3 regions of the Comamonas sp. MYb396 genome follow, and region 3 is predicted to be linked to each of the others. Evidence: predicted binding sites of a transcription regulator. Region 3 holds the regulator's gene; each other region holds the start of a gene.
What was found. Region 3 encodes sigma-54, which starts transcription at its own class of promoters, with help from an activator protein. Its sites were predicted from a motif close to TGGCANGNAANCTGCTTT; they were not measured.
Positions count from the first base shown of each region.

Region 1: the regulator sigma-54 is predicted to act here: its motif matches at 1,929-1,946, upstream of WH265_RS16245 (CmpA/NrtA family ABC transporter substrate-binding protein).
Region 2: the regulator sigma-54 is predicted to act here: its motif matches at 1,913-1,930, upstream of WH265_RS23795 ([protein-PII] uridylyltransferase).

Region 1 is NZ_JBBGYU010000006.1:380,016-383,289, reverse strand. Features, by position in the region: gene ntrB (nitrate ABC transporter permease) at 1-369, opposite strand, end outside; gene WH265_RS16245 (CmpA/NrtA family ABC transporter substrate-binding protein) at 479-1,774, opposite strand; gene WH265_RS16240 (nitrate- and nitrite sensing domain-containing protein) at 2,083-3,274, opposite strand, start outside.
Region 2 is NZ_JBBGYU010000015.1:27,580-30,853, reverse strand. Features, by position in the region: gene WH265_RS23795 ([protein-PII] uridylyltransferase) at 1-1,855, opposite strand, end outside; gene map (type I methionyl aminopeptidase) at 2,078-2,893, opposite strand; gene purL (phosphoribosylformylglycinamidine synthase) at 3,076-3,274, shown strand, end outside.
Region 3 is NZ_JBBGYU010000011.1:14,679-17,952, reverse strand. Features, by position in the region: gene WH265_RS21330 (aspartyl/asparaginyl beta-hydroxylase domain-containing protein) at 1-568, shown strand, start outside; gene WH265_RS21325 (RNA polymerase factor sigma-54) at 645-2,252, opposite strand; gene lptB (LPS export ABC transporter ATP-binding protein) at 2,358-3,134, opposite strand; gene lptA (lipopolysaccharide transport periplasmic protein LptA) at 3,158-3,274, opposite strand, start outside.

The DNA.
Region 1 (3,274 bases), on a different contig from region 3:
GCCCAGCGGAATGCCGACCAGCGCCGCCAGGCCAAAGCCAATGCTCACCCGCTGCAGCGAGGCCAGCACATTCCAGCCCACGCCCTGGTCATTGGGGCCGTTGCGGTAGAAGGGATCGCGAAAGATCTCCTGCGCCTGGGCCCAGGTCTCCTGCGGGCCCGGAATGCCGGGGTTGCCCTGGGCGACGATGGACCACAGCACCAGCAGCAGGCCAAAGCCCAGCACAGGCGGCAGCAGGCTTTGCACCAAGCTGCCAAAGCGCTGCTGCCAGACGGCGGCGCCATCGCGCGGGGCCACTGGGGCAGGCACGGCCGGCGCTGCCGCAGCGGGCGGGCTCAGCGCGCCCGACGCGGGCAGGCTGCGCGCCATGTGCTCATGGATGGACAACACCTTGCGTTCAGCCAGGGCCGGGGCCGTGGCCGGTGTCGGCAAGGACGACACACTCTCTCGCAATGCAGCTGGCATGGGGTGCTCCTTATCAGGCCTTGAGGGCAAAGCTGTCGGCGTACTTGGCGGGGTCCGAGCCATCCCAGACCTTGCCGTCGATCAGCTGGCTGCTGCGCATGTCCGACTTGGGCACGGCGATCTTCAGCTGCGCAGCCGCTTCCTTGTACAGGGCGGTCTGGTTGATCTTCTTGGCCACAGCCAGGTAGTCAGGGTGGCTCTTGAGCAAACCCCAGCGCTTGTGCTGGGTGAGGAACCACATGCCATCGGACAGATAGGGGTAGCTGGCCTCGCCATCGGCAAAGAACTTCATGTGGTTGGGGTCGTCCCAGGTCTTGCCCAGGCCATTTTGGTAGCGGCCCAGAATGCGCTGGTTGATGGCATCCACGCTGGTGTTCACATAGGCCTTGCCGGCAATGGTCTCGGCCATCTTCTGCTTGTTCTGCAAGCTGGCATCGATCCAGCGGCCCGCCTCCAGAATCGCCATGGTCACGGCGCGTGCCGTATTGGGGTGGCGGCTGACAAAGTCCTGCGTGCAGCCCAGCACCTTTTCTGGGTGGTCGCGCCAGATGTCCTGGGTGGTGACGGCCGTGATGCCGATGCCATCCATGATCGCGCGGTGGCCCCAGGGCTCGCCCACGCAAAAGCCATCCATATTGCCCACGCGCATATTGGCCACCATCTGCGGCGGCGGCACGGTGATCACTTTCGCATCCTTGAGCGGATGGATGCCCGCGCTCGCCAGCCAGTAGTACAGCCACATCGCATGGGTGCCCGTGGGGAAGGTCTGCGCAAAGGTGTATTCGCGCTTTTCCGCGCCCATCAGCTTGGCCAGCGACGCGGCATCGACGGCGCCCTTGTCGGCCAGCTTTTTGGACAGGGTGATCGCCTGGCCATTGCGGTTGAGCGTCATCAGCACCGCCATGTCCTTTTGCGGGCTGCCCACGCCCAGCTGCACGCCGTAGACCAGGCCGTAGAGCACATGGGCAAAGTCCAGGTCGCCATTGACCAGCTTGTCGCGCACGCCGGCCCAGCTCGCTTCCTTGGTCGGCGTGATCTTGACGCCGTACTTCTGGTCCAGGCCCAGCACCGAGGCCATCACCACGCTGGCGCAGTCAGTCAGCGGGATAAAGCCGATATTGACCTCTTTTTTCTCCGGCGCATCCGAGCCGGCGGCCCAGACGCCCTGGTGGCCCAGCGCGCTGTAGACAAAGGTGGCGGCCGCTGCCTGGGCGCCATGGCGCAAGAACTGGCGGCGGCCGGCCAGCAGCGAAGAAGCGGGCGAAGCCTCTGCCGCCAGGGCGGTGTCAGGGGTGGGGCGTATCGTCATTCTTGTCAAACTCCATCGAAGGCGTTGCAGATTCCAAAAACAAAAAACGGCGTCCTTTCGCTGAGGGCTTGCACCATCAGGAAAGGGACGCCGTTGTCCCGAAATAACTCGCGATTACCGGAAACAGGCCGCCTTTGGCCTGGTTGGGAAGATCAATGCATATTCCATGCCAATTCAAAAATTGCAGTGCTTCCCTCTGGAGAGCCGACCTGGGCCGGCGCAACACAGCGGCCCGCGTCCCTGCAATGGTGCATTGCAGCAGCCTGCGGGCCAGCGGCTGCCATGCTTTGGTGCGCGGGGAAAAGCTGCTAGCGCTCAGTTGCAGCAGGGGCTGCAGGCGCTGCAGGGGCTTGAGGCACCAAGGCCGCCATTGCCAGCACGGCCTCGGCCACCTCCAGCATGCGCTTGTTCTGGTTCATCGCCGTCTGGCGCAGCAGCTGGTAGGCATCGCTCTCGCTGAGCTGGTGCTGGGCCATCAGCAGGCCCTTGGCGCGCTCCAGGGTCTTGCGCTCATGCAGGGCCGTCCTGGCTTCATCAATCTGGCTCTGCATGGTCTGCAGCCGCTGCGATTGCTGCTGCACCAGCGACAGGATATCGCGCCCCAGCGCCGGCGCGCCCACGGCATCGAGCGACCAGGTATCGGGCGGCGCCGAGGCCTCGAAAAAGGCCATACCGCCTTCGCTGCCCTCAGCGCCCTCTGCGCCCGCTTGGGCAGGTTCAGCGCCCGGCGGCAACGCCTGCAAGGCCGCCAGCGCCTGCTCCTGCGCCTGCAGCTTGTGCAGGCACAGCACCTGCAGCTCCTGCGCGACCAAGGTCTCCACGCCATGCAAGGCATCGAGCCGGTGGCTGCAGGCGGCAAACCAGTCGGCGCTCCAGCTGCGGCTCAGGCTGGCCCCGCTCGCGGTATGGGCCACACGGCGCATGCGTTCCACCGCCGCCATATCGGTATCGCCCGCCATATGGGCCTGCCACAGCACCAGCACGCGCGGCGTGGCCAGGCTGGCAAACACCTCAAAGCAGCGCTCCTGCGATTCGATCAAATGCAGCCACTGCGCCCGGGCACCGGGCTGCAGCTGGCCCGAGGCAAAGGCACTGGTGCCGCAGGCGCGCTCCTGCCCGGCCAGCTCCTTGCCCTGCATCAGGTGGAACAGGGCCACCAGCATGCGCGATATCTCGGGCTCATTGGCGCTGTCAGCCGCCTCAAACACGACGGACAGACAGCCGGCAATCAGGCGCGCAAAGGCATCGGTACAGGCGGGGGGCGTGAGCCGCCCGGCCTGCACCTGGGCGCGCAGCGCAGGCAGGGCCGCCACGCCTTGCAAGGTATAGGCAATCGCATTGCACAGCCGCGCGCCGCTGCCGCCCGAGGGGTGCGGGCCCAGGCGATCGAGCTCATCGCGCACATTGGCGATCTGTGCATCGGCCAGCAGCCGCTGGGGCGCCAATAGCTCGGTGCCCTGCGCGCCGCCACTGGCCAGCACCATGTTCGACAGCCCGCGC
Region 2 (3,274 bases), on a different contig from region 3:
CCACCTGCGCGGCCACATCGGGTGCCCGCCCGCCCAGTACGCGCAGCGTCGAGCGGTACAGGTCTTCGAGCAGCTTGCCTTTCCAGGCATTCCAGACCTTGGGGCTGGTGCCACGGATGTCGGCGACGGTCAGCAGGTAGAGCGCGGTGAGCCGGCGCTCATTGCCCATGCGCTGGGCAAAGGCGGTGATCACCTCGGGGTCGGACGTATCCTGCTTTTGCGCGACCTGGCTCATCGTCAGGTGCTCGCGCACCAGGAACTCGACCAGCTGCCGGTCCTCCTTGGCAATCTGGTGGTCGCGGCAAAAACGCTTGACTTCGAGCGCACCGATCTCCGAATGGTCACCACCCCGGCCCTTGCCGATATCGTGGAACAGGGCGGCCAGGTACAGAATCCAGGGCTTGTCCCAGCCAGCGGCCAGCTGGGAGCAGAACGGGTACTCATGCGCATGCTCGGCCATGAAAAAGCGCCGCACATTGCGCAACACCATCAGGATGTGCTGGTCCACCGTGTAGACATGGAACAGGTCGTGCTGCATCTGGCCCACGATGCGGCGGAACGGCCAGAGGTAGCGCCCCAGCACCGAGGTCTGGTTGAGCAGCCGCATCGCATGGGTGATGCCATGGGGCTGCTGCAGGATCTGCATGAAGGTGGCGCGGTTGACCGGGTCACGCCGGAACTGCGCATCCATCAGCTGGCGCGCATGGTAGAGCGCGCGGAAGGTACGGGCCGACAGGTCCTTCAAGCCCGGCTCGGTCTCGTAGAGCAAGAAGGTGCGCAAGATCGCATGCGGGTTGCGCTGGTAGACCTCGTCGTCGGCGACCTCGATGAGGCCGGCCTTGTCGTAGAACTCGTCATCGATGCGGCGCAAGGTGTGGTTGCCCGGGTGCAGGCGCTCGTCCATGTTCAGCATCAGGATCTGCGTGAGCTGGGCCACGGCCTTGGCAGCCCAGTAGTAGCGCTTCATCAGCTCCTCGCTGGCGCGCTTGGGAAAGCGCTGGCCGGCCGGGGTGATGGTCTTGAAGCCAAAGGATTCGGCCACCGGCGTTTGCAGGTCGAACACCAGCCGGTCCTCGCGGCGCCGCGCCACAATGTGCAGCCGCGCGCGGATGAGGCAGATCAGGTCCTCGTTGCGCTGCAGGTTGCGCACCTCGTAGACGGTCGCCAGCCCCTTGTCGGCCAACTCCTTCCAGCGGCTGCCCAGGCCCGTGGCGCGGCCCAGCCAGAGGATCAGCTGCAGATCGCGCAGGCCACCGGGCGATTCCTTGCAGTTGGGCTCGAGCGCATAGACGGTGTTCTCGTACTTGTTGTGGCGCTGCTGCATCTCCAGCACCTTGGCCACGACAAAGGCATCGGGCTTGATGGACTGGGCCAGCGCCGCCTGGAACAGGTGGTAGAGGCGGGGCGAGCCAATGATGCGGCGCGACTCCAGCAGCGCTGTCTGCACCGTCACATCAGCCTGGGCTTCGCTGATGCACTGGCTGATGGTGCGCACGCTCGAGCCAATTTCCAGCCCGGCATCCCAGCACGAGCCGATGAACTGCTCGATCGCGGTGCGCAATTCGCTGTCCTGCTCCGGATCGGTGCCTTCGGGCAGCAGCAGCAGCACATCGATATCGGAATAGGGAAACAGCTTGCCCCGGCCAAAGCCGCCCACCCCCACCAGGTTCAGGCGGCCGGGCAGGCCGGCCAGGTGCCAGAGATCGCGCAGCAGCCCATCGGCCAGCTGCGAGAGCTTGCGCAGCTGGGTCTGTATGCCCCGGGTGCTGCTGCCCCCGGCCATGATGTCATCAAACAGGGCGCTGCGTTGCGCCTGGTACTGCTCGCGCAGCTGCGGAATGCGAGGATCGTTCATGGTGCCTAACTATGCTGTCGTTGGCAGTGTGCCATAGCAATCAACAGCAGCAGCGAGTAAGCACATTTCATGCCACTACGCACCAAATGGGGGCATGGAGGAGGCGGGAGTGCCAGAAACGACCAAGGCGGCATGCTGGTTGCAGTGCCGCCTTGGTGTGGGCTGGTGCCGGGCAGGCCCGGCACGCGCGCAGCGATTTATCGGTGCAGTATCAGCGCCCGATCAGCACTTGGTGCTGGTCACAAAGCTGGGTGGCGTGGGCGAGCCTTCCGACCAGGTCAGCACTTCGTAGCCGGTGTCGGTCACCAGCACTTCGACTTCCCACTGGGCCGAGAGGCTGTGGTCCTTGGTGATGACGGTCCAGCCGTCATTGCCCAGGTCCTTGATGTCCTTCTTGCCCAGGTTGAGCATGGGCTCGATCGTGAAGATCATGCCGGTCTTGAGCTCGACGCCGGTGCCAGGGCGGCCGTAGTGCAGCACCTGCGGCTCGTCGTGGAACACCTTGCCGATGCCGTGGCCGCAGTACTCGCGCACGACCGACAGGCCCTGGCCTTCGGCAAACTTCTGGATCGCATGGCCGATATCGCCCAGGTGTGCGCCATTCTTGACCTGCACGATGCCATGCCACATGGCTTCAAAGGTCAGCTGGCACAGGCGCTTGCCGGCAATCGTGCCTTCGCCGATCACGAACATGCGGCTGTTGTCGCCAAAATAGCCTTCGGGCGTGATGATGGTCACATCCACATTGACGATGTCGCCCTTCTTGAGCGGCTTGTCATTGGGGATGCCATGGCAGACCACGTGGTTCACCGAGGTGCAGACATAGGCAGGGTAGGGCGTCATGCCTGGCGGCTGGTAGCCCAGGCAGGCCGATTTGGTGCCTTGCTTTTCCATCGCCTCGGCGCACAGCAGATCGATTTGCTTGGTGGTGATACCCGGTTGGATGTGGGGGGTGATGTAGTCCAAGACCTCCGAGGCCAGGCGGCCTGCGATGCGCATCTGCGCAATATCGTCTTCGGTATTGATTTTGATCGTCATAGCCCATGATTATCCCACTGCTGCCATTGGCCTGTTGTCCATGCGGCTACGTGTCCTGGCGGGGCACAGTAGAATCCCGGGTTATCCCGCCCTTGTCATGGTGCTGCCACGGTCCGCCCGTAGCAGTGGGCAAGGCGCATGCGTGCTTTCTTCCCATCCTCCTAGTCCACATAGGCTGCCACGTGACACTGCACCTGACTCAGCTACCAGGCGGTAACGCCCTCAGCTCCTTCCGCGCCCAACAACTGCAGACCGCATTGACGGCGATCCATCCAAAGATAACGGGCATTGCTGCCCGTTTTGTGCATCTGGTGGCCACCGAGCAGCCCCTGGCCGGCGCCCAGGCCGAGCGCGTAGCGGCCCTGCTGACCTATGGCGACC
Region 3 (3,274 bases):
CCAGGCCCACCCGTCTGCGATGGAGCTGTGCCCCAAGACCACGGCGCTGGTGCAGTCCATCCCCGGCATCAAGGCCGCCATGTTTGCCGAGCTGCCACCCGGCGCCAAGCTCAACCTGCACCGCGATCCCTATGCCGGCTCGCTGCGCTACCACCTCGCCGTGCTGGCGCCCAATGATGACCGCTGCATGATCGAGGTCGATGGCACGCCCTACAGCTGGCGCGAGGGCGAAGGCGTGATCTTTGACGAGACCTTTATGCACTGGGCCGAGAACGGCTCCGAAGGCAACCGCATCGTGCTGTTCTGCGATGTCGAGCGCCCGATGACCAATGGCTTTGCACAGTGGCTCAACCGCTGGCTGGGCACGCATGTGGTGGCTGCTGCCAGCTCGCCCAACAACGAAGGCGATCCGCGCGGCTTCATCAGCCGCATCTTCAAGATCTCGTTCTACATGGGCCAGTACCGCCGCCGCTTCAAGGCCTGGAACAAGACCGCCTACAAGCTCACCAAGTTCGGCCTGATGCTGGCCGTACTGGCCTTGTTCATCTGGTGGCTGTGGCCGAAGTAAAACGGCGCCATCCGAAAGCAAAAACCGCAGTGCATAACGCAACTGCGGTTTTTTTATGGGCCCGGGCTGCTTGCGTTTACAGCGCCTTGCGCAGGCTGGCCGGCGGGATGCGCATCGCCTCGCGGTACTTGGCCACCGTGCGGCGCGCGCATTCAATGCCCTGGGCCTGCAGCAGATCGGCGATTTTTGCATCCGACAGCGGCTTCTTCGCGCTTTCCTCGTCCAGCAGCTGCTTGATCAGCGCCTTGACGGCCGTGCTCGACGCGCTGCCGCCTGTCTCGGTGCCCAGGCCCGAGCCAAAAAAGTACTTGAGCTCAAACGTGCCCTGCGGCGTGGCCATGTACTTGGCCGTCGTCACGCGGCTGATGGTGGATTCGTGCAGGCCCAGCTCATCGGCAATCTCGCGCAGCACCATGGGGCGCATCGCCAGCTCGCCATGCACAAAGAAATTGCGCTGGCGCTCGACGATGGCCTGCGAGACGCGCAAGATGGTGTCAAAGCGCTGCTGGATGTTCTTGATGAACCAGCGCGCCTCCTGCAGCCGCTGCTGCAGCGCGCCATGGCCTTCGCTGCCCTTGTGGCTGCGCAAGGCATTGGCGTAGACATCCTGCACGCGCAGGCGCGGCATCACCTCGGCATTGAGCTGCACGCTGAAACCGGGCACCGGCAGGCCGCGCTCATTGCTGGGTCGCACGATGACATCGGGGATGATGGTGTTGCGGTCCACATCGGCATAGGGCCGGCCGGGGCGGGGTTCGAGCTTGGCGATCAGCGCCAGCGCGCTGCGCACCGCCGCCTCGTTACAGCCGGTCAGCTGCACCAGCTTGCGCACATCACGGCGCGCCAGCAGATCAAGGGACTCCTGGCAGACCAGCAAGGCAGTCTCCAGCGCCAGCGCATCGGCCTCGGGCGTGTCCGAGCCCTCTTCATCCAAGAGGCGCTGCTGGGCCTTGATCTGCAGCTGCATGCACTCGGACAGGTTGCGCGCGCCCACACCAATCGGCTCCAGGCTTTGCAGCAAGCGCAGCGCCACGGTCAGGTGGTGCAGCAGCGCCTCGTAGCGCTCGGGGTCCGAGGCATCGCCAAAGCTTTGCGCGAGCTCGGCCAGCGTTTCTTCGAGGTAGCCGTCGTCGTTCAGCGATTCGATCAGAAAGTAGAGTGCGGCCCGGTCTTCCTGGCACAGGCGCAGCGACAAGGCCTGGCGGTGCAGCACATCCTGCAGGCTCAGGTGCTCGCTGCGCCGGTCGGACATCGGCGTCTCGTCGTCGTCATCGCCTGCGCTGGAGCGGGCGGGCAGATCGCCGCCCCACTCTTCCCAGTCCGATGCCGAATCGCCGGCAGCGGCCTCGGCATCGACGCCGGTTTCCTTGCCCGCAGCAAAATCCAGCGGCTGGTCGGAGGTTCCGGGCTCGAAATCGCTGCTGTTGTTGGTGTCGGCGCTGGCAGCAGTATCGGCAACCTTGTCGGCTGCTTCTGCAGCTTCGGCAGATTCAGCGGCTTCTTTACCGGCTTCGGCCTCGGTTGCCTCTTCGCCCTCACGCTCCAGAAACGGGTTTTCGTCGAGCATCTGCTCGACTTCCTGCGTCAGCTCCTGCGTGGACAGCTGCAACAGGCGAATCGACTGCTGCAGCTGGGGCGTCAGGGTCAGATTCTGCGATACGCGCAGCGACAGCGACGGCATCATGGCTGCGCCTTTGCAGCGGCTGCGGCAGTTGGCAACAGATCAGCCCTACCGGGCCCGCAACGCGGGTCGGTAGCTTGGCTGGCACGCCCGCCAAGGCGTGCGGTGTCACATACGGAAATGTTCACCCAGATACACCCTCCGGACCTCTGCGTTCTCCACAATCTCTTGCGGCGTCCCGGCGGCCAGCACCTTGCCATCGCTGATGATGCAGGCATGGTCACAGATACCCAGGGTTTCGCGCACATTGTGGTCGGTGATCAGCACGCCAATGCCGCGCTCCTTGAGGAAGGCGACAATGCGCTGGATCTCGATCACGGCGATGGGGTCGATGCCGGCGAAGGGCTCGTCGAGCAAGATGAAACGGGGCTGGGTGGCCAGTGCACGGGCGATCTCGACGCGGCGGCGCTCACCGCCGGACAGCGCCACCGACGGTGACTCGCGCAGGTGCTCGACCCGCAGCTCCTGCAGCAGCGCGGTGAGCTGGCGCTCGACCTCGGCGCGCGAGAGCGGCTTGCCATGCTCATCCTTTTGCAGCTCCAGCACGGCGCGCACATTGTCCTGCACGCTGAGCTTGCGAAAGATCGAGGCTTCCTGCGGCAGGTAGGACAGGCCCAGCTGCGAGCGCTGGTGGATCGGCATATTGGCCACCGACTGCCCATCGATGCGGATATCCCCGCCATCGCTGCGCACCAGGCCCACGATCATGTAGAACGAGGTGGTCTTGCCCGCGCCATTGGGGCCGAGCAAACCCACCACTTCGCCTTTGCGCACCGACAGCGATACATCCTTGACCACCTTGCGGCTGCCGTAGGACTTCTCCAGGTGCAAGACCTCCAGCTGGCTGCGGTGGTCGCTGTTGGCGACCCGGGCATTGACGGAAATGGTCGACGAGTTTTCTGCCACGGTTACTTGGCTCCGTCGTTCAGTTGGGTGCTGGGGCGCAATGGCGTCTTGTCATCGGCAGCGGGCTTGGCCGGGGCGCTGGCCTTGTCGTCCGCCTTGGCGTCGGCCTTGGGCGTCAG